DNA from 3 places in the Streptomyces sp. NPDC032721 genome. Region 2 is predicted to be linked to each of the others. Evidence: riboswitches for the same ligand, from Rfam matches in the RefSeq annotation. Region 2 holds a riboswitch; each other region holds the start of a gene.
The links. A riboswitch is a leader RNA that binds a small molecule or an ion and turns the genes downstream of it on or off. The one in region 2 is predicted to bind cyclic di-AMP.
Positions count from the first base shown of each region.

Region 1 (7,069 bases), on a different contig from region 2:
TCGCCGAGCTAAACGGCCTCTCCAACATCCGGGTCGCCAACGGGGACGCGATCATCCTGCTGCGCGAGATGCTCCCCACGGACTCCCTGGCCGGTCTGCGCGTGTACTTCCCCGACCCCTGGCCCAAAGCCCGCCACAACAAGCGCCGCCTCATCCAGCCCGAGTTCCTGTCGCTGGCCGCCACCCGGCTCGCGCCCGGCGCCGTACTGCACTGTGCGACCGACTGGGAGGACTACGCGGAGCAGATGCTCGAAGTGCTCTCCGCGCACCCGGACTTCGAGAACACCCAGGCCGACGGCGGTTACACGCCCCGGCCCGCGTTCCGGCCGCTGACCCGCTTCGAGGGCCAGGGCCTGGACAAGGGGCACGTGGTGCACGACCTGATGTTCCGCAGGGTCCCGCGCACGAGCTGACGCCCCGGGCCCGACAGTCCGACAGCTCGGCAGTCCGGCAGTCCGTCCCGAGTTGTCCACAGGCTGTGTCCACAGGGCATCGCGGCTGTCAGTGGCAGTCGTTAGGGTCGTTGGATGTACGAGACGTACGAAGCCCCGCCTCCGCACCCGGCCCCGCCGGTACCGGACCACGCGCCCGGGGGACCCGGGCCGTGGCCCGACACCGCGCTGCCGGCGCCCGCGCCCTGGCAGGACGGGCCGCGACGTACGTTCCCGGGCCGGTGGCTCCACCGGCTGCGCGCCAGCCGCCTCTGGCGCAGCAAAGCGGTGCGGGCCACGACGCTGATCGTGCTGCTCGCCCTGTCCGGGCTGGTCCTGCTCGCTCTCGTGCGGGAACAGACCGGTACCCGGGGGTTCCTGGTCGGGCTCGGCCTCGCGGTCTTCCCCGTGCCGTTGCTGGTGCTGGCGTTCCGCTGGCTGGACCGGGTCGAGCCGGGGCCGTGGCGGAACCTGGTCTTCGCGTTCACCTGGGGTTCCTGCGCGGCCGCGCTCGTCGCGATCACCGCCAACAGCTTTGCCGTGCAGTGGATAGCCGTGGCCACCGCGGACCCCGACGGGGCGGACACACTGGGGGCGACCGTCGTCGCACCGGTCGTCGAGGAGAGCGCGAAGGCCGTGGCGATCCTGCTGATCTTCCTGTTCCGCAGACGGCACTTCACGGGGATCGTCGACGGCGTCGTCATCGCGGGCTTCACCGCGACCGGCTTCGCCTTCACCGAGAACATCCTCTATCTGGGCAATGCCTTCGGCGAGGACCAGGCGTACGGCTTCTCCGGTCTCGGCTCGGTGACCGCGGGCACCTTCTTCGTCCGGGTGATCATGTCGCCGTTCGCGCACCCGCTGTTCACGGTGCTGACCGGCATCGGCTTCGGCCTGGTCGCGCTCGCCCCCGCGCGCCGGGGCCGGGCCCGTGCCTGGGTGCGGATCCGCCGGATCGCGCTGCCTGTGCTGGGCCTGCTGCTCGCGATGGGCATGCACGCCCTGTGGAACGGATCGGCGTCCTTCGGCCCGCTCGGCTTCTACGCGGTGTACGGGCTGTTCATGGTGCCGGTGTTCGCGTTCCTGACCTGGCTGGCGATCTGGACCCGGCAGCGCGAACTGCGGCTGCTCGGCGCCGAGCTTCCCTCGTACGCCGCCGCCGGCTGGCTGGACCCGGCCGAGCCGCTCGCCCTGTCCTCGATGCGGGCCCGCTCGCTGGCGCAGGGGTACGCGGCCCGGTCGTACGGCCCGGCCGCCGCCCGCGCCGTCTCCGAGTACGAGGGGTTCGCCACCGCGCTCGCGTTCCTCCGCTACCGCGCGCGACGCGGCGTACCGACGCCGGGGGCCGCCGCCGAATTCACCGCCCGGGAGCGGGAGCTGCTGGAAGAGCTCTGGCGGCGCAAGCGGATCGCGGGGCCCGCGCTGGTGTACGCGGCCCAGGTGACCGGGCGAATACGGATGCTGCCGCCGCCGTACCACCCGGCGTACGCGGCGGCGTACAACCCGTACAAGCGCTGAGGCGACCGACGCCTCCGTCCGGGCTGTCCTGAAACGCGAACCGGCAGCCCTGGCGTCGGGGGGTGAGCGCCAGGACTGCCGGAGTTCGGGAGTACGCGGGGGGGCGGAGCGTCAGGCCGTCAGACCGTCAGGCCCTTGTCGCGCAGCCAGGCCGCCGGGTCGATGCCGTCGCCGCCCGGGGTGTGCACCTCCAGGTGCAGGTGCGCGCCGGACACGTTGCCGGTGGCGCCGACGTTGCCGATGACCTCGCCGGTGGTGACCTTCTCGCCGGGCGAGACGTTCATCTGCGAGAGGTGGCAGTACCAGACCTCGGTGCCGTCGGAGAGCTCGATGACGATGCGGTAGCCGTAACTGCCGGAGTAGTTCGCGGACTTGACGGTCGCACCGTGCACGGCCTTGACCGGCGTACCGGCCCCAGCGGCGAAGTCGAGACCCGTGTGCTGCCCGGAGGACCACATCGAGCCGGACTGTCCGAAGGTGGCGCTGAGGTAGTACCCCGAGGTCGGCAGCGAGTAGCTGGCGGCCAGCTTGGCGAGCCGCTCGGCCTCGGCCTTCGCCGCTGCCTCCGCCCTGGCCTTCTCCTCGGCCTCGGCCTTCTCGCGGGCAGCCTTCTCGGCCTTGGCGTGGGCCTCGTCGCGCTGCTTCTTCGCCTCGGCGGCTGCGTCCTTGACCGCCTGGGCGCGGGCCGCCTCCTGGACCGCCTCGTCGGCGGCGGAGCGCTGCTGCTCGGCCTGCTGGAGGATGCGGGCGCGCAGGCTCTCGCCCGCCCCGGTCGGCTGCCCGGCAGCGGCACCCGTACCGGCACCGGCCTGGTCACCGGCGGCGGCCGGAGCAGCCGCCGGAGCCGCGGCTGCCATCAGCTCCTCGCCGGAACCCTCCTCGGAGCCGGAGTCGGACCCGGAGCCCGACACCAGGGCGCCGACACCCGGCAGGGACTTGGCGTCCGGCAGGGAGTCGGCGAGGGAGTCGAGCGACTCGGTGATCTGGTCGGGCAGGGATATGGAGACGGCGGGCTTGTCCTGCGCGGTGGCGATGCCACCGGCGCCGACGGCTGCGATCACGCCGACACCCAGCACGGTGGAGCTGCGGGCCAGGGAGCCGCGCTGCTTGGCCACCCGGTGCTTGCCGCGGACCGGAACGACGGAATCCTCGGTGGGGTTCCACTCCTCGGTCGACGCGGCGGGACCCTCGAAGTCCACGAATCCGGCGCGCTGCTGCGGGACCGTCTGCACGGCGGGCATCGTCGCGGTGGCGGCGGGACCACTCTCGTAGCCGCTGCTGTGACCGCTGCCGTAGCCGTTGTTGTCGTAGCCGCTGCCGTAGGAGGCGCCGTAAGCGTTGCCCTCCGGCCCGTCGGTGTCGTTCGGGACGCCGTACGCCCCGTACGAGAAAGCGGGGGCTGTGGGGGCTTCGGGGGCAGGCCTGTTGGACGCCACGGAGGCGCGCTCCTTTCCTTCCTTCTCGCCTACCGGGTTAGCTGACGGGTTCGGAGCAGGAAGGTCTCCTACGAGCCAGGTTCGGCCCGATTCACCCCAATTGGTGGTTCCCCGGTTTCCTCACGGAATTCGGCGCACGCCGCACGGCGCCGTCTCTGACGACGGCTGGGACGACCGCGCTGCGTTATCGAACGTTAATAGACACACAAGTGGAATTCCAAGCCGTTCCTGTTGATCGTTAACGCAGCGCACGCACCGATGGCCAGGACATCACTCCCAAATGCCCATCAAGTAGGGCGACCCAAAGACCCCTTGACACCCCTTCGGCCACACCCGTTCCCGTGCGTGCAAACTCTCCACAACTGATAGATCGTCAATTGTTATGCGGAGCGCGCTCCTTCGCGCACGCCCCGTGACAACCCGTAGTCACCTCGGATCCGCGGCTCGGCAACTCCCACGGCCCGACAGCTCCGCAGCCGTCGGCCTCACGGCCGTTTCACGATCTCCACGGTCCGCCGCCTCTCCGGCTGCCCCTCCCCCGGCCGCCCCACCGCGAGCAGCGCCATGTCGTCCGTCTGCTTGCCGCCCGTGTGCACCCGTACGTCACTCGTCACCGCCTCCAGCACGGCCTCCGGGCCGGAGAAGAGCGAGCGCCGCAGCCGCAGGGCCGGGTCGTAGAAGACCCCTTCGGCGTTCCGCGCCTCGGAGAGCCCGTCCGTGTAGAAGAGCAGCGTCGACCCGCCGGGGAACGCGAACTCCCGGGCCCGGTCCGGCCAGTTCCCCAGGTCCCCCATCCCCAGCGGCAGCGCGAACTCCTCCGGCGTCAGTACCTCCACCTCGCCGTCGGCGAACAGCAGCAGCGGCTCGGGGTGCCCCCGGTTCACCAGGCGTACGACGCCCTCGCCGCGCGGGATCTCGGCGAGCACCGCCGTCGTGAACCCCTCCATCGCGTCCAGCCCGTCCCGCCGCGTGCCCTCGCGCGCCAGCGCCCGCTCCAGCCGCTGCGCGACGCCCTCCAGCGTGCTCTCCGTCTCGGCCACCTCCCGGAACGCGCCCACCACCACGGCGACCGCCTCGACGGCCTCAAGTCCCTTGCCCCGTACGTCACCCACGACCAGCCGCACCCCGTGGGGCGTGTCCTGCACCGCGAAGAGGTCGCCGCCGATGAACGCGTCCGCCTCGGCGGCCTCGTAACGCGCCGCGATCTGGAGCCCGCCGATGCGCTCCGGCGGTGTGGGTACGACGGCCCGCTGGGCGGCCTCGGCGATGACGCGGACCGACGCGAGCCGCCGGTCGCCACGGCGTACGACCCTGTTGATGAAGACGGCCAGCGCACCCACCGTCATCACCGTCACCAGCTCGGTCACCGACAGCACCACCAGCAACGAGTCGTCACGGATGCGCAGCCCCGTCACCGCCAGTGCGGACGCGATCACCGTCAGCACGGTGGCGGCCAGCCCGAAGAAGGGGGCGGCGACCAGCGGGGCCGCCGCGAAGAGCGGGGACGCGGTGAAGCCGGGCGGAGTGAGCGTGTCGAAGACGACCCCACCGACGACCATCAGCGCCGGCAGCGCCCGTACGAACCGCCTGCTCTTGCGGCCCTTCTGCCCGGAGGGGTCCACCCCGCCCACGACCTCGTCGATCCCGCGCCCGTACCCCGCCACCGTCTGCTCTCCTGCCCAGGTCCGCACCGGGTGCGGACGGTACCGCTCCCCACACAGGCTTGCCGGAGCCGCGCCGCAGGGCGAATCGGCATCGGCCATGTGGGGGACGGCCCGCGCCGCACTCCGTACTTCCGTACTCCGTCTCCGGAAACGCCTGAGGCCCGGAACTCAATCGAGTTCCGGGCCTCAGACCTACTGCTACTTCTTCAGTAGCGGGGACAGGATTTGAACCTGCGACCTCTGGGTTATGAGCCCAGCGAGCTACCGAGCTGCTCCACCCCGCGTCGGTGAACACAACCCTACGCCATCCGAGCAGCTCCCCCGACCACTTTTCCGACCACCTCCCCGACCCCCTCTCCGATCACCTCACCGACCACCCCTCCGATCACCGCCCGCCGAAGGCCCCCACGTTCTCCCGCACCCACTGCCGATAGCTGCGCGCCGGCCGGCCGAGCAGGCTCTCGGTGGTGTCGGCGATCTTCGCGGGGCCGTCCTGCGCGGCCTCCCACAGGTCGAGCAGCGCGCCCACGAGCCGCTCCGGCATGTACTGCCCCATCTGCGCCGCGGCCTCGGCGCGGCCGATCTGCTCGACGGTGACCTCGCGCCCGGTCTCCTCGGCGACGACGGCCAGTTGCTCGCGGAAGGACAGCGACTCGGCGCCGGTCAGCTCGACCGCCCGGCCCGCGACGGCACCTCCGGTCAGCGCGTCGACGGCGATGTCGGTGATGTCCGAGGGATGGATGGGCGCGATCTGCGCGTCCGGGTACGCGAGGGCCACCGGCAGCGACTGCCCGATGGGGTGGCTCCAGCCGAGGGAGTTGCTCGCGAAGGCGTCCGGGCGCAGGAAGGTGTGCGGCAGCGCCGATGCGGCGAGCGCGCGCTCGACCTCAAGGTGGTGGGCCGCGATCGGATGGGTCTCGGCATCGGGCGCAAGCACGGCGGACGTGGACAGCAGCACGACGTGCTCGACACCGGCCGCCTCGGCGGCCGTGATCAGCTCGTGGATCCCGGCGGGCTCGGGATAGAGGAACACCTGCCGTACGCCGTCCAGCGCGGCGCCAAAGGTCTCGGGCCGCCCGAGAGGCATCTCAACGGCCTCCACCCCCTTCGGAACGACCAGCTCGGCGGGCCGGGCACTGGCCGCACGCACAGGAAGGCCGCTTTCGGCAGCGAGCCGCCCGACGACACCCTGGGCGACCTTGCCCCGAGCCCCAGTAACAAGAAAAGACACAACAAACCCCAATCCACTGACCACTAACCGATGACCACTGCCACATACATGCTTCCATGCACGCACTTGCATCTCAACACATATATGCGGCACGCACCGAGCTTGCGTACGATGCGGCCATGAAGAAGCACGAAGGGGCCGACGCCGACGACCTGCTGAACGCCGTCGGCCCGGCGTTCGGGAAACTGCGGCGGTCCTCGCTCCTGGAGGTCGCGAACCCGATCTCGCAGAAGGACCTGAGCCGGACCCTGGTCCTCAACATCGTGCTGGAGTCCGAGCAGCAGCCCGCGGCGGCCGACGACCCGGCGGACCCCGCGACCGGCCCGGCCCCCCGCGAGATCACCGTCGGCGCCGTCGCCTCGTACCTGAGCGTGGACCCCTCCGTGGCGAGCCGGATGGTGTCCGACTGCATCGCGGCCGGCTATCTGATCCGCGCCGCCTCCCAGCAGGACGGCCGCCGCACGGTCCTGCACCTCAGCCCCGAGGGCCGCGACCTGATGGCCCGCTTCCGCCGCCACCAGCGCGACGCCTACGAGCAGATCACCGCCACCTGGTCCGAGCACGACCGCCTGGAACTCGCCCGGCTGATGGTGCGTTACGTGGCTGACCAGAACGCGCTCACAGCACGCCACCAGAACCACGGTCGCCGCTCACCCCAAGTGTGATTCCCAACTCGGCCGCAACAGAGGCGCGTTCCTGGCGCAGCTGGGCACCGTAGCGTCGTCGCCATGAGACTCCGACGGGGCCCAATACCCGGCCCGGCCACCGCCGGCCTGCCGCAACAGCGCC
Region 1 covers NZ_JBVIMX010000021.1:146,182-153,250, reverse strand. The annotation lists gene trmB (tRNA (guanosine(46)-N7)-methyltransferase TrmB) at 1-413, shown strand, start outside; gene ACZ5PB_RS34935 (PrsW family intramembrane metalloprotease) at 528-1,949, shown strand; gene ACZ5PB_RS34930 (M23 family metallopeptidase) at 2,069-3,385, opposite strand; cyclic di-AMP (ydaO/yuaA leader) riboswitch at 3,397-3,530, opposite strand; gene ACZ5PB_RS34925 (PP2C family protein-serine/threonine phosphatase) at 3,871-5,076, opposite strand; tRNA gene ACZ5PB_RS34920 (tRNA-Met) at 5,260-5,333, opposite strand; gene ACZ5PB_RS34915 (NAD(P)H-binding protein) at 5,435-6,280, opposite strand; gene ACZ5PB_RS34910 (MarR family winged helix-turn-helix transcriptional regulator) at 6,400-6,945, shown strand; gene ACZ5PB_RS34905 (DUF2079 domain-containing protein) at 7,009-7,069, shown strand, end outside.
Region 1: linked by a shared signal. The riboswitch ahead of ACZ5PB_RS34930 (M23 family metallopeptidase) and the one ahead of ACZ5PB_RS00460 (M23 family metallopeptidase) in region 2 are both predicted to bind cyclic di-AMP.

Region 2 (7,069 bases):
AATGGCTGTACGTCCTGGAAGGGCGGCTGCGGCTGGTCCTGGGGGAGAGCGTCCACCTCCTGGACGCGGGCGACAGTGCCCACTTCGACTCGCTCACGCCGCACCGGATCACCGCGGTGAACCCGGGCGGGGCCGAGCTGCTTTTCGTCCACACACTGATGCAGAGCACCGCTGCCGGTCTCTGCCTGCCCCAGGAGTCATGAGATGGCGGAGCTCACCGAGTCACAGAACGCCGCGATGGCCGCGATCGCCAGGGCCGCCGACGAGATGGCCCGCTCCGAGACGGCCGGTGACGGCAAGAAGGCCGACTGGAACGACGGTGCCGGCCGGTCGACCGGGGTGCTCGGCTTCGTGGAGGACCGGGCCCCGCGCGGCCTGGTCCTCCGGGTCTTCCTCTATGTCGCCGTCGGGCACGTCTTCGCGGCCTTCATCTACCTGCTCTTCACGCTGGGCGGCGAGGGCTGAGCGCGAGGGGTCACGAGGTGAGGCGCTCGCGCAGCGCCTCACGGGTGGCGGGGGAGAGGCGCAGGCCCTGGGTCAGGTACGTCTCCGTGTCGCCCCAGATCTCCTCGATGCCGGTGAACGCCGCGTCGAGGTATTCCACGCGGGCGTCGAAGAGCGGCGCGAGCAGGCCCATCACCTCGTCGTTCATCGCCTCGGGGGACGTGCTGCTGCGGCGGACCTTGTAGCGGCGGTGCGGGTCGTTCGACTTGAGGTAGTCGGCGGTGATCGCCTCCCGCCGGACCCCCACCGCGAGCAGCGTCACCGCGATGGCCAGACCCGCGCGGTCCTTGCCCGCCGCGCAGTGCATCAGTGCGGGGACGCTGTCCTCGGCGAGCGCGTGCAGCACCCGGCTGTGCTCGGCGGTCCGCTCCTCGATCATCCGGCGGTACGACTCGGTCATCCGGCGGGCGGCCTTGCCGTCGTCGAGGATCTCCCGCAGCTGGTCCATGCTCCCGTCGCGCACCATCCGCCAGAACTCCGTCCCGTCGGCCGGGTCGCTGAGCGGTATGTTCACGTTCCGCACGCCGGTGAGCGCGACGTCCGGGCCTTCCAGCTTCTGGTCGGCGGCGTTGCGGAAGTCGAAGATCGTGTGCAGGCCCAGGGAGTTGAAGAACTCGGTGTCGGGGCCGGTGGCGTGCGCCAGGTGGCCGCTGCGGAACAGCCGTCCGTACCGGGTCAGCCGCCCGTCGTCGGTCGGCAGGCCGCCCACGTCACGGAAGTTCCGTACCCCGGCGAGCTCGGGCTCCGCATCGGCGGACGACGACGGGGCGGGGACCTGCGGCACCTGCTGGGTCACGAGTGCTCCTCAAGGGTCGTTCGGTGTCGCCGGTCGCGATGGCCGACGAGGGCGCGTTTCGACGATACGACATGGCCCGACATGGATACCTCGGGCAACTAATGGGGATTTGTGCGGCACTTGAGGGCTTCGGGGGCCGGACGGACCGGCGTCGTCCGACCGAATTGAGTGCTTTGGTGAATGCTGAGGCTTTTGCGTGGGCGAGGTCCGGGTGCGGAGTGAGCAGGATCATAGGGAGCCGTGGCGCCCCTGCTGCCGAGGCGTCAAATGGCAGGCCAGGTACGGAAAACGGGCAGCGGGGCAGTTGTGGGGCGACGTGAAAATCATGGAGATGAGGTGCTCGCGGGAAGGAGAAGAAGGGAACGGCTTGTTCCGGCGGCCTCCACTCGCTTACGTTCACCGTCAACCCGGGTGGACCGCCGAATCCTGCCACCGCCCGGCCATCCGCACCCATATTTCTTCGTGTGGCAGGAGCGGGGGACCCAGGTAGTACGCCGGCACCGGAAGACGCGAGTCGACCGGAACGGCTTGGGGTGAAGCCGCGCTCGACGAGAGCGCGACCGGGCATCTCCAGCCCGAACCCGACAGCTCACCTCGCAGGCGCCGGAGAGGAATCCGTCATGCCTGCAAAGGGTAAGCACCGCCGACCGAAGCCCAGTTCCTCGCTCACCCGCGGTTTCGTCGCCGCCGGTACGGGCGGTGCGGCACTGGCCCTCCCGCTGATCGGCGCCACCGGCGCGCAGGCCGCCGAACCGGCAGCTGCCCCCGCCGCCGCACCGGGCCAGGCGGCCCGGTCCGTGGCCCAGCAGGCCCCCCAGATCCAGATTCCGCAGCAGCGCACGGCGGCGCCCGAGGCCGCCCCGAAGGCAGCCCCGGCGTCCGCGCCCAAGGCCGACTCCGCGCGCCAGGCCACCCGTACGTACTCCGTGGTCACCGGCGACCACCTCTCCAAGATCGCCGCGGCCGAGAAGGTGCGCGGCGGCTGGCAGAAGCTCTACGAGGACAACCGGACCGTGGTCGGCGGCGACCCGTCGCTGATCCTCCCCGGCATGAAGCTCTCGATCGGCGCGAAGGCCCCCGGCGGCGCGGCCGCCCCGGCCGCCGGTGCGGGACAGAAGTCCGCGCCCGTCGAGCGCAAGGCCGTCGAGCGCACCGAGAAGCGCAAGGAGCAGCGGGCCGAGCAGCGCCAGCAGCGTACGGAGAAGCGCAAGGAACAGCGGGCCGAGCAGCGCACCGAGTCGCGCACCGAGCCCCGTGGGCAGTCCAGCGGTTCGGGCTCGCGCAGCGGCTTCACCGCGCCCGTGCCGTCCGGCGTCTCCACCTCGTACCGCGCCTCCGGCGGCAGCTGGTCCAGCGGTTACCACACCGGCGTCGACTTCCGGGCCTCCTCCGGCACCTCGGTCAAGGCCGTCGGCGCGGGCACCGTCGTCTCCGCCGGATGGGGCGGCGCGTACGGCAACGAGGTCGTCATCCGGCACAACGACGGCCACTACTCGCAGTACGCCCACCTGTCCGCCCTGAACGTGCGCTCCGGCCAGAGCGTCTCCGGCGGCCAGCAGATCGGCTACTCCGGCTCCACCGGCAACTCCACCGGGCCGCACCTGCACTTCGAGATCCGCACCGGCCCCGGCTACGGCTCGGACGTCGACCCGCTGAGCTACCTGCGCCAGAAGGGCGTCTCGCTCTGACGCACGGGCCGGCGTACGGGCCGACGCACCGGCCGTCGCACGGGCACTGACCCGTACGGCCCCGTGCCCGCCACCCCTTCGTTCCGCCCCCGTACCGGCCCGGTACGGGGGCGGAACGCGTGCGGCGCGAGGCCCCCCTGCGTATTCCGGGTTGAATGAATCTTGACCGGTGGCATATCTCACCCTCCGTCACCCCCTCCCTACGGTGGCGTAGGTCACTTGCGGAAGTGAAGGATGTGTCGACGTGGCAGACGATTCGAGATCATTCAGCGCAGGCACCATCGGGTCGTACGCGGCGATCGGGGACAGCTTCACCGAAGGGGTCGGCGACCCCGGGCCCGACGGCGCGTACCTCGGCTGGGCCGACCGGCTGGCCGTCCTCCTGGACGACCGGGTACCCGAGCACACCTTCCGTTACGCGAACCTTGCCGTACGGGGCAAACTCCTCGACCAGATCGTGGCCGACCAGGTCCCCAGGGCCAGGGAACTCGCCCCCGACCTGGTCAGCTTCTGTGCGGGCGGCAACGACATCATCCGGCCCGGCACCGACCCCGACGACGTGGCCGAACGGTTCGAGAAGGCCGTCGCCGACCTGACCAACGCCGTCGGCACGGTCATGGTCACCACCGGCTTCGACACCCGGGGCGTCCCGGTGCTGCGCCATCTGCGCGGCAAGGTCGCCACCTACTCGGCGCACGTACGCTCCATCGCCGACAGGTACGACTGCCCGGTCCTCGACCTGTGGTCGCTCAAGTCCGTGCAGGACCGGCGCGCCTGGGACTCCGACCGGCTGCACCTCTCGCCGGAGGGCCACACCCGGGTCGCCCTGCGGGCCGGACAGGTGCTCGGCCTGGAGATCCCCGCCGATCCGGACGAGCCGTGGCCGGTGCTGCCGCCGCGCGGCACGCTCGAAGCGCGCCGCGACAACATCCAGTGGGCGCGCGAGCACCTCGTACCGTGGATCGGACGACGGCTGCGCGGCGAGAGCTCCGGCGACCACGTGGAGGCCAAACGGCCGGACCTGATGCCTCTCTGACGGAGAGTCAGGGGGTGATCAGGGGGTGAGTTGTTCGGGGCCGATCAGGGACGTGTTCCCGTCGACGGTGCAGGCGTAGGCCCCGGCCAGCGCGCCCAGCCGGGCGCACTCCTCCAGGGGGCGGCCGGACAGCCGCCCGTACAGGAACCCGGAGACGTACGCGTCGCCCGCGCCGTTGGAGTCCACCACCGGGGCGGGCGGGACCGTCGCCGGGACGTGGCGCGGGGTGCTGCCGCCGTCGCGGGTCAGCAGGTACGAGCCGCCCGCGCCCGCCGTCGCGACCACGGCCCCGGCCCGGCCCTCGCGCAGGATCTCCCGCATCACCTCGCCGATCCGCTCGCCCGCGCCCGCCGCACTCAGGAACACCAGGTCGGCCCGGAGCGCGAACGCCCGGTGGTGGTCGGCGACACCGTCCCAGTCGTGCAGGTCCGTGGAGAGCGGAACGCCCGACTCCACGATGTCGTCGAGCAGGTGGCGGGCGAAGCCCATGATCGACACGTGTGCGTGCCGGGCGCGCCGCAGATGGGGCAGGAAGAAGTCCCGGGGCATCCGCAGGTCCTCGGGGTCACGGGCGTCGTAGAACGACATCCGGCGGCCCGCCGGATCCACCAGGTTGACGGCCCGCCTGGTGCCGGCGGCCGACACGAGGGGCTCGAAGTCGACCCCGCCCTTGGCCATCCGCTCGCGCACCTGGCCGCCGATCCAGTCGTCGCCGATGACGTCCAGGAACTTCACGTCCAGCCCCAGTGCCCGGCAGCCCAGCGCCACGTTGCCGCCGGTGTGGCCCGGCCACTCGCGGATGGGGGCCACGCCGACGGAGTCCGCGAGCGGGACGGGCAGGGCGTCGACGCGTACGACCGTGTCCACACCGCTGCCGCCGATCACCAGGACGTCGAGACCGCCGTCGCCGTCCCACTGCCCTTGCTGCACCACAGTGCTCCCCTTCCCATGCCCCTGGTCTCCCCGACGGGCCCCAGTATGCGGGGTGCGGCCGGGGCCCGTGCCCGGGCGGGAGCAGGTGTGAAAAGGCCGTGTCACCGGCCCGCGAGGTGAATTTCGGTACGGCGGTGGGAGTGGCGCGGCCAGTGGGGGGCCGGGCGGTGCTGGGATGTCCCCGCTCCGTCGCGAGCCCGCTTCCGGGCCCGCCCGTCAGCCCGTCCCCCTCGGAAGGATCCGTCACCATGTCCGTCTCCCTGCCCCTGCCCTTGTCCCGGGCGTCCCTGCCCCTGTCCCGGGCCCTGACCGTGGCCGCGCTCACCGGTGGTCTGCTGGTCAGCGCGGCGCTGCCCGCCGCGGCCCTGTCCGGTGCGGCTCCGGCAGCCCCGGCGGCGGCAGCCCGGCCCGTGCCGTCCACGGTCACCGTCACCGGGGAGGGCGCTGCCGCCGCCGCCCCCGACATGGCGATCATCAGCCTGGGCGTCGAGACCACCGCCCCCACCGCCAAGGCCGCGCTCGCCGCGCAGGCGAAGGCCTCCGAGGCACTGCTCGCCGCCGTCCGCAAGCAGGGCGTCGCCGACCGCGACGTACGTACCGAAAGCCTCTCCCTCAACGCGGTCTACCAGCAGCAGAACGCCCCGTCCAAGGTGACCGGCTACCAGGCCGGCCAGAACTTCTCGGTCCGGGTCCGCGACCTGGCCCGTACCGGCGCCGTCGTCCAGGCGGCGATGGACGCCGCGGGCGAGGCGGGCCGCATCGGCGGCATCTCCTTCGACGTGGCCGACCCCACCGCGCTGCGCACCGAGGCCCGCAAGGCCGCCCACCTGAGCGCTCGCGCCAAGGCGGAGCAGCACGCCGAGCTCAGCGGCCGCACGCTGGGCCGTCTCGTCTCGATCAGCGAGTCGGAGAGCGGGCGCCCGCGCCCGGTGGCCATGCCGCCCGGGGCGATGGCCGACGAAATGCCCGTGGCACCCGGCGAGATCCAGGACGAGGTCATGGTGACGGCGGTCTACGAGCTGGACTGACCGCCACCGGAATAGTGCCCGGAGCGGGCATAGGGCGGGGCCCCGTCACGTTCTCGTAAGGCATCCCCCGGATGCGCCGAGGGCCGCGGTGGCCACCGCCGTCCGTTCCCGGAGCGACCGCGAACGTGCGTCCTCCGGTAACGGGCCCGTGTCCCCGACGTAGCACAGGGTGCACATAATGGAATGAACGACGAACCCCTTGGAGGTGCCGTGACCACTGCGGATTCCCCGCTGAAGCCATTGCGCGAGAAGCTGCGCGGGCTGCGGACCGCGGCGTTCGGAGCCGACGCGACAGGGGAGCGGATGGAGCGCATCCGCCGTTCGCCGAACTTCGCCGACGGCGTTTTCCAGAACCCCGAGGGCACCCGGAGCAGACCCAGTTCCAGCTCCACCCGCGAGCTGCTCTCCACCTACTTCCGCAAGGAGGAGCGCGTCCTGCGTTCCCCCGACGGCACCGTCCCCGTGTACGCGACCACGCTCGCCGACACCGCCGAGCCGCCGGTCTCGGGGCTCCGCATCACCTGGATGGGCCATTCCACGGTGCTCGCCGAGATCGACGGCAGCCGGGTGCTCTTCGACCCGGTCTGGGGCGAGCGCTGCTCCCCGTTCGACTTCGCGGGCCCCAAGAGGATGCACCCGACGCCCGTACCGCTGGCCTCGCTGGGCACGGTGGACGCCGTCGTCATCTCGCACGACCACTACGACCACCTCGACATGCCCACCATCAAGGCGCTGACCAGGACGGACACCGTCTTCGCCGTACCGCTCGGCGTCGGCGCCCACCTGGAGCACTGGGGCGTACCGACGGGCCGCATCCGCGAACTCGACTGGAACGAGTCCACCGAGGTCGCCTCACTCACCCTCACCGCGACCCCCGCCCGGCACTTCTGCGGCCGCGGCCTGCGCAACCAGCAGCACACCCTCTGGGCGTCCTGGGCCGTCGCCGGACCCGAGCACCGGATCTACCACAGCGGAGACACGGGCTACTTCGAGGGCTTCCGCGACATCGGCGCCGCGCACGGCCCCTTCGACCTCACGATGATCCAGATCGGCGCCTACAGCCCGCACTGGCCGGACATCCACA
Region 2 covers NZ_JBVIMX010000001.1:101,378-108,446, reverse strand. The annotation lists gene ACZ5PB_RS00475 (helix-turn-helix domain-containing protein) at 1-203, shown strand, start outside; gene ACZ5PB_RS00470 (DUF6126 family protein) at 205-465, shown strand; gene ACZ5PB_RS00465 (tyrosine-protein phosphatase) at 476-1,300, opposite strand; cyclic di-AMP (ydaO/yuaA leader) riboswitch at 1,738-1,916, shown strand; gene ACZ5PB_RS00460 (M23 family metallopeptidase) at 1,921-2,988, shown strand; gene ACZ5PB_RS00455 (SGNH/GDSL hydrolase family protein) at 3,233-4,024, shown strand; gene ACZ5PB_RS00450 (carbohydrate kinase family protein) at 4,043-4,912, opposite strand; gene ACZ5PB_RS00445 (SIMPL domain-containing protein) at 5,206-5,985, shown strand; gene ACZ5PB_RS00440 (MBL fold metallo-hydrolase) at 6,196-7,069, shown strand, end outside.

Region 3 (7,069 bases), on a different contig from region 2:
CGCCGAGGTCTGGGAACACGTACTCGCCGAAGTGACGGACATGGATGGGGTCGACCGGGACGCTCTGGAGGCCGGGTACTGCGCATTCCTGCGCCCGCGCGCGGAAGCCGGAGACCTGACCGCCATGACCGCACTCGGAAGGTTCATGTCGGACATCACCGGGGCCATGGACTGGTACCGCAGGGCGGCCGACTCCGGGAGTGTGGAGGCCGCCGCCGAACTCGGCGCGCTGCTCGCCGAGGGGCCAGGTCATGAGCAGGAGGCGGTCAAGTACCTCGAAATGGCCGCGAAGGAGGGGGACAACGAGGCCGCCTGCACGCTGGGCCTCATCCTGCGCGACCAGGCCGAACAATGGCTCGGCGTCGCCGCGGACGCCGGCAACTCGGAGGCCGCCTACCGCCTCGGCAACATGCTGGTGGGCACCAGCAGCGTGGACGAAGCGCTGCGCCGCTACCGTCAGGCGGCCGAGGGAAACTACCGAGACGAGGCCGCCGCCAACCTGGGAGGCCTCCTCCTCGACGCGGGCGATCCGAAAGAGGCCGAGTACTGGTACCGCGTGGGCGTACTCGCCGGAGACACCAGGTCCATGCACAACCTGGCGATGCTGCTCAGCCGCCGCAAGGACAAGGCGTCCCGCGCGGAAGCCGTGCTCCTCTACCGGCTGGCCGCCGAGCAGAACCACCCGTACTCCAAGAACAACCTCGGCGCGCTGCTGATCAGAGAGGGAAACCGGAGCGAGGGCTGCGATCTCATCCGAGAGGACGCCGAGTCCGGCAGCGCCTACGGGGCCTACCAGTGGGGGCAGTTGCTCCTCCAGGACGGGAATTCGGCGGAGGCTCGCAGATGGCTCCGCAAGGCCGCCGCCGGGGGCCACTTCGCCGCACGTGCCGCCCTGGAGGGCCTTGAGGAGGTCAACGAGGCGTGAAGGCCACCGGCAGCACCCGGAGCCCCCGCATGATCAGCCCGCCGCGCCAGCGCAGTTCCTCCGGGGCCACCGCCAACTCCAGGTCCGGCAGCCTGCGCAGCAGAGTGGCCAGGGCGGTCTGGCCCTCCAGCCTGGCGAGCGGGGCGCCCAGGCAGTAGTGGATGCCGTGGCCGTAGCCCAGGTGCGGGTTGTCCTTGCGGGCGAGGTCGAGGACGTCCGGGCCGTCGAACTTCGCCGGGTCGCGGTCGGCGGCGGCCAGTACGACCAGCACCGGATCGCCGACGGCGATCGGCACGCCACCGATTTCCAGCGGCTGCGTCGCATAACGCCACGTGGCCATTTCCACCGGCCCGTCGAAACGGAGCAGTTCCTCGATACCCGTTTCGAGAAGGGCGGTTTCGCCGCGTTCGAGGCTTTCCTGGAGAAGGGCCTTCTGAGCGGGGTTCTTCATCAGGGCGAGTGCCCCGTTTCCGACCAGATTGATCGTGGTCTCGAAACCCGCGAAGAGAAGCACGAAACACATCGCGACGGCTTCTTCTTCGGTGAGGTGCTCACCGTGGTCGCTGGCCCGGATCAGACCGGAGATCAGGTCGTCCGCCGAGTCGTCGTCCCCCAGCGTCTCGCGCTTGCGGTGGATCAACTCGGCGAGGTAGTTGCGGATCTTCTTCACCGACCGGGCGACCCCGCCCCTCGGGCCGCCGCCGTGCCGGATCATCATGCCCGCCCAGTCGCGGAAGTCGTCCTGGTCCTCGCGGGGGACGCCCAGCAGATCGCAGATGGCGTAGATCGGCAGCGGGAACGCGTACTCGTGGATGAGATCGGCCTCGCCCTTTGCCGCGAACCGGTCCAGGAGGTCGTCGGCCAGCTCCTGCACCCGGGGCGCGAACTCCGCCACCCGGCGCGGGGTGAACGCCTTCGAGACGAGCCGCCGCAGCCGGGTGTGGTCGGGCGGGTCGATGTTGAGGAGATGCGTCATCAGATTGGCGCTGCGCTCCCCGGGGATACCGGTCTTGCTCTTGCCCGCCGCGTCCTCGGCATGGTGTGCCGGATTCTTGCTCAGCCGCTGGTCGGCGAGCGCCTGCCGAGCGTCGGCGTACCGGGTGACCAGCCATGCCTCGACCCCGCTGGGCAGAGTGGTCCGGTGGACGGGTGAGTTCTCCCGCAGCCAGGCGTACGAGGGATACGGATCGGTGGCGAACTCCCAGGTGAAGAGTTCGGGAGTGGGGTGCGGCGTGTTCACGCCACGACGTTACCGGGCGTGCTCACAAGGGGCCCGCCGAGCCGGTCCGCCGGGGCGGGGCGGCATATTCCGTAAGGCAGGAGTAATCGGCGGCGGGCCGTCCAGTTGACACTCCGTCAGCAATGTGACCTTCGCGTTATCTGCACTGCATTGACTTGTGACGGGTGTTCGAGTGCCGCTACCTTCACACGCGACTCGGCAGTTACGGCCGGAAGCCGAGTCATCGTCAGCTGAAAGGCAATCGCATGCGTACCGGGAACGGTCGGCACCGTCGTCCGCGTCAGGCACCCGCTCTCATCGTCGCGGCCGGGGTGACCGGATCCGCAATCGCGATTCCGCTCCTCGGGGCGACCAGCGCGGGAGCGGCCGAGGCGGGGACCTGGGACCGGGTCGCCGAGTGCGAGAGCGGCGGCATGTGGAGCGCCGACCTGGGCAACGGGTACTACGGCGGGCTCCAGTTCTCGCAGGAGAAGTGGGACCAGTACGGGGGCGGCGCGTACGCGTCGCGTCCCGACCTCGCCAGTCGTTCGCAGCAGATCAGGATCGCGGACAAGGTGCTGGCGGCCGAAGGGCCGCAGGCGTGGCCCAGTTGTGCCGTCATATCCGGGCTCGCGCCGGGCGGTGGGGCCGGCTCCGGTTCCGCTTCCGGCGGAGGGTCGGGTTCCGGCGGGGTGGACGCCGCCGATCCCGGTACGGGGTCCAAGGACCCGTCCGCACCCGCGGCGGGGTCCGCGCGACCCGGCACGCCGGACGGCGGGCAGAGCGCGCGGCCGGACGAGTCGACCGGCCCCGCGCAGTCGACCATCCCGGCCAAGCCCATCGAGCCGGCCCAGCCGGTCCAGCCGACCCCCAGCACCAGCGTGTCGCCGAGCACGGGCGCCGACGCGGGCACGGGCGCCACCCCGAGCACCGACCCGGCCACCGGCACCGACCCGGCCGCCACCCCCGGCACCGACCCGAGCGCCGACCCCTCGGTGCCCGGCACCATTCCGAGCACGCCCCTCCCCGGCACGCCCCTCCCGAGCACCCCCGCCCCCGGCACCCCCGCCCCCGACCCCACCGCCTCCGCCGGCGGCGACGCCGCCCGGGGCGACGGCAACGGCAGCGGCAAGCACCGGGGCACCCCCGCCCCCGAGAACTCCCTTCCCGGTACGGACGGTTCGGCGAGCCCCTCCGAGGGCCCCGCCACCGACCCCACCGCCCCGCCCGCGACGGACGACCGCGAGTCCGGACGGCACGCCTCCCGAGGGGGCGGCAAGTCCCCTGCGGGGCCCGTCGTCGAGGACACGTACACCGTGCGTCCCGGTGACAACCTCTGGCACATCGCCGACGAGGCGAAGCTGCCCGGCGGGTGGCCGGCGCTCTACGAGGCCAACCGGACCGAGCTGGGCGACGACCCGGACCTCATCCGCCCTGGCCAGCACCTCGAACTGGGCGAGAAATAGCCACCCGGCAACCCGGAAACCGTCACAAAACACGGGTAGTTCAGGGGTGAATGTCCGGTTCTGCGCGAGTGAGACATGAGTCTCTTCGCCCCAACTGGCGTGTCGCTGCCGGGAGCTCCTGCTGCGCCCCTTCTGACCTGCGTAAACGAGGGTTGGAGGAGGGCAAGGAGGGGTGAGATGTCCCCGATGTGCCTCTTTGAACATCGGGGACTCCTGTGTTTACGGTCGTCCTCGCTCGCCACCGGTGAGCACCGGTACCCGTCACGCCGAATCCTGCCGACGGGGCCCGGGAGCAGTCGTCGCGTAAAGCGCCGTAGGCAGGAGCGGGGGACCCAAGGTAAGTGCCGGGCCCGGACGTTGAGAGACGTACGGAAACGGCTAGGGGTGAAGTCGCCGAGCGGAACGCAGTCATGACGGATGCGGACCGGGAAAGCGACCGGGCGAACTCACAGCCCGAACCCGACAGCTCACCTCGAAGGCGTCGGTGAGGAGATATCCATGTCGCTTTTCAGCAAGGGCAAGCACCGCCGTCCGTCCAAGGCCACCCGCGTCGCCGCCTACGCCGGCGTCGCCGGTGTCGCGGTAGCCGCCCCGCTGATGGGGGCCTCCACGGCCTCCGCCGCCTCCGTCGACACCTGGGACGCCGTCGCCCAGTGCGAGTCGGGCGGCAACTGGTCCATCAACACCGGCAACGGCTACTACGGCGGTCTGCAGTTCTCGCAGTCCTCCTGGGCCGCCGCGGGCGGCACCCAGTACGCCCCGCGCGCCGACCAGGCCTCCAAGGGCCAGCAGATAGCCACCGCCGAGAAGCTGCTCGACATGCAGGGCCCGGGTGCCTGGGCCTGCGCGGGCGCCGGCAACCTGAGCAACGACGGTGTCGACCCGGGCGTCAGCACCGGCTCGGGCTCCGCCAAGCAGTCCGCCCCGAAGGTGGAGAAGAAGCGCGAAGAGGCGCCCGCTTCCCGCAGCGAGACCCGCCAGGCCCCCAAGGTCGAGGTCCCCAAGGTCGAGTCCAAGGCCGGCGGCCAGATCAAGAAGGGTGACGGCGAGTACAGGGTCAAGTCCGGCGACACTCTCTCGAAGATCGCCGAGGCCAAGGGCGTCAAGGGCGGCTGGCAGCACCTCGCAGACCTGAATGAGGACGTCGTTTCCAACGCCGACCTCATCTACCCGGGTCAGCAGCTCCACCTGAGCTGACCCCCGTGGGGGCGGCGGCCCACCCCCGCCGACCCCCATGCCGGACCCCGGCCAGGCGCGACTTCCCCCCGTACGCGCCCGGCCGGGGTCTTTTACGTCCACCGATACGCAGGGGTACGCACGCCTTACGTACAAAAGGTGAACGCAGGGATCACGGACAGTGAGAAGTCAGTAGGTCCTTCGTCCTGTATTACAGGCATTCGGGCATCTTTTCGTCCCACGGGACGGTCGATCGGCTGGCCGATGGCTCCGGTCCGGTTAGGCTCTTGTCGCAAGGCCGAAAGCGACCCTGCACCGTGCGCCCCCAGCGGCGCCTCCCCAAGCGTCACATCCCATAAGGAGATGCTCGTGCCGTCCATCGACGTCGTCGTAGCCCGGGAAATCCTGGACTCCCGAGGCAACCCCACGGTCGAGGTCGAGGTCGGCCTCGACGACGGCAGCACGGGTCGTGCTGCTGTCCCGTCCGGCGCCTCCACCGGTGCCTTCGAAGCCATCGAGCTTCGTGACGGTGACCCCAACCGCTACATGGGCAAGGGTGTCGAGAAGGCCGTCCTCGCCGTCATCGAGCAGATCGGCCCGGAGCTCGTCGGCTACGACGCGACCGAGCAGCGCCTGATCGACCAGGCGATGTTCGACCTCGACGCCACCGAGAACAAGGGCTCGCTGGGCGCCAACGCCATCCTGGGCGTCTCCCTCGCCGTCGCGCACGCCGCGTCCGAGGCCAGCGACCTGCCGCTGTTCCGCTACCTCGGCGGTCCGAACGCGCACCTGCTGCCCGTCCCGATGATGAACATCCTCAACGGTGGGTCGCACGCCGACTCCAACGTCGACATCCAGGAGTTCATGATCGCCCCGATCGGCGCGGAGTCCTTCTCCGAGGCCCTTCGCTGGGGTGCCGAGGTCTACCACACCCTCAAGAAGGTGCTGAAGACCAAGGGCCTGTCCACCGGCCTCGGTGACGAGGGCGGCTTCGCCCCGAACCTGGAGTCCAACCGCGCCGCGCTCGACCTCATCGTCGAGGCCATCAAGCAGGCCGGTTACATCCCCGGCGAGCAGATCGCGCTCGCGCTCGACGTCGCCGCCTCCGAGTTCTACAAGGACGGCAAGTACGAGTTCGAGGGCAAGTCCCGCTCGGCCGCCGAGATGACCGAGTACTACGAGGAGCTCGTCTCCGCGTACCCGATGGTCTCCATCGAGGACCCGCTGTACGAGGACGACTGGGCGGGCTGGGCGGTCCTCACCGGCAAGCTGGGCTCCAAGGTCCAGATCGTCGGCGACGACCTCTTCGTCACCAACCCGGAGCGCCTGGCCCGCGGCATCGAGGAGAACTCCGCGAACGCCCTGCTCGTCAAGGTCAACCAGATCGGCTCGCTCACCGAGACGCTGGACGCCGTCGAGCTCGCCCAGCGCAACGGCTTCAAGTGCATGATGAGCCACCGCAGCGGCGAGACCGAGGACGTCACCATCGCCGACCTCGCGGTCGCGGTGAACTGCGGCCAGATCAAGACCGGCGCCCCGGCCCGCTCGGACCGCGTCGCCAAGTACAACCAGCTGCTGCGCATCGAGGAGATCCTCGACGACGCCGCGGTGTACGCCGGCCGCTCGGCGTTCCCCCGCTTCAAGGGCTGAACCAGTCAAGGCCGGACCAGTCGAGGCTGAACCAGTCGAGGAGCGATCACCTCCAGAGCTGATCGCTCCTCGTAGCCCCGGCCGGCAGGCCAGTCGTCCCTACGTCCCCGGCCACGGTCCCGTACCGTGTCCGGGGACGTAGGCGCGTGACGGGGAGGCGGCAAGTGGCAGGCAAGGACCGGTTCTCCACGACGACCAGGCTGCGGCTGCTCGGCGAGCAGACCGCCGCCCGGGTCTACCGCTCCCAGACCCGCCGTCAGGCCCGCCGCTCCCGGCTCACCGGCCGGGCGGCCCTGCTGGTCCTGGTGATGTGCACGCTGGTGGTCGCCCTCGCGTACCCGATACGGCAGTACTTCTCCCAGCGCACCGAGATCGCCGAGACCGAGCAGGCCAAGAACGAGGCCGAGCGCCGGGTCGAGCAGCTGCGCGACGCCAAGGCCAGGCTCCAGGACGACGCGTACATCGTGCGGCTCTCCCGCGAGCACCTTCACTACGTGAAGCCCGGCGAGACCGGCTTCACGGTGTACGACCCCGAGGCGGGCGGCGCCACCCGCCGCCCCGGCGAGGGCGACGCGGCCGACCAGCCCTGGTACTCGAACGTGTGGGGCGGCGTCGACGAGGCCGACCGGCAGG
Region 3 covers NZ_JBVIMX010000007.1:65,678-72,746, reverse strand. The annotation lists gene ACZ5PB_RS16400 (tetratricopeptide repeat protein) at 1-925, shown strand, start outside; gene ACZ5PB_RS16395 (cytochrome P450 family protein) at 912-2,165, opposite strand; gene ACZ5PB_RS16390 (transglycosylase family protein) at 2,477-3,610, shown strand; cyclic di-AMP (ydaO/yuaA leader) riboswitch at 3,910-4,106, shown strand; gene ACZ5PB_RS16385 (transglycosylase family protein) at 4,109-4,807, shown strand; gene eno (phosphopyruvate hydratase) at 5,150-6,436, shown strand; gene ACZ5PB_RS16375 (FtsB family cell division protein) at 6,601-7,069, shown strand, end outside.
Region 3: linked by a shared signal. The riboswitch ahead of ACZ5PB_RS16385 (transglycosylase family protein) and the one ahead of ACZ5PB_RS00460 (M23 family metallopeptidase) in region 2 are both predicted to bind cyclic di-AMP.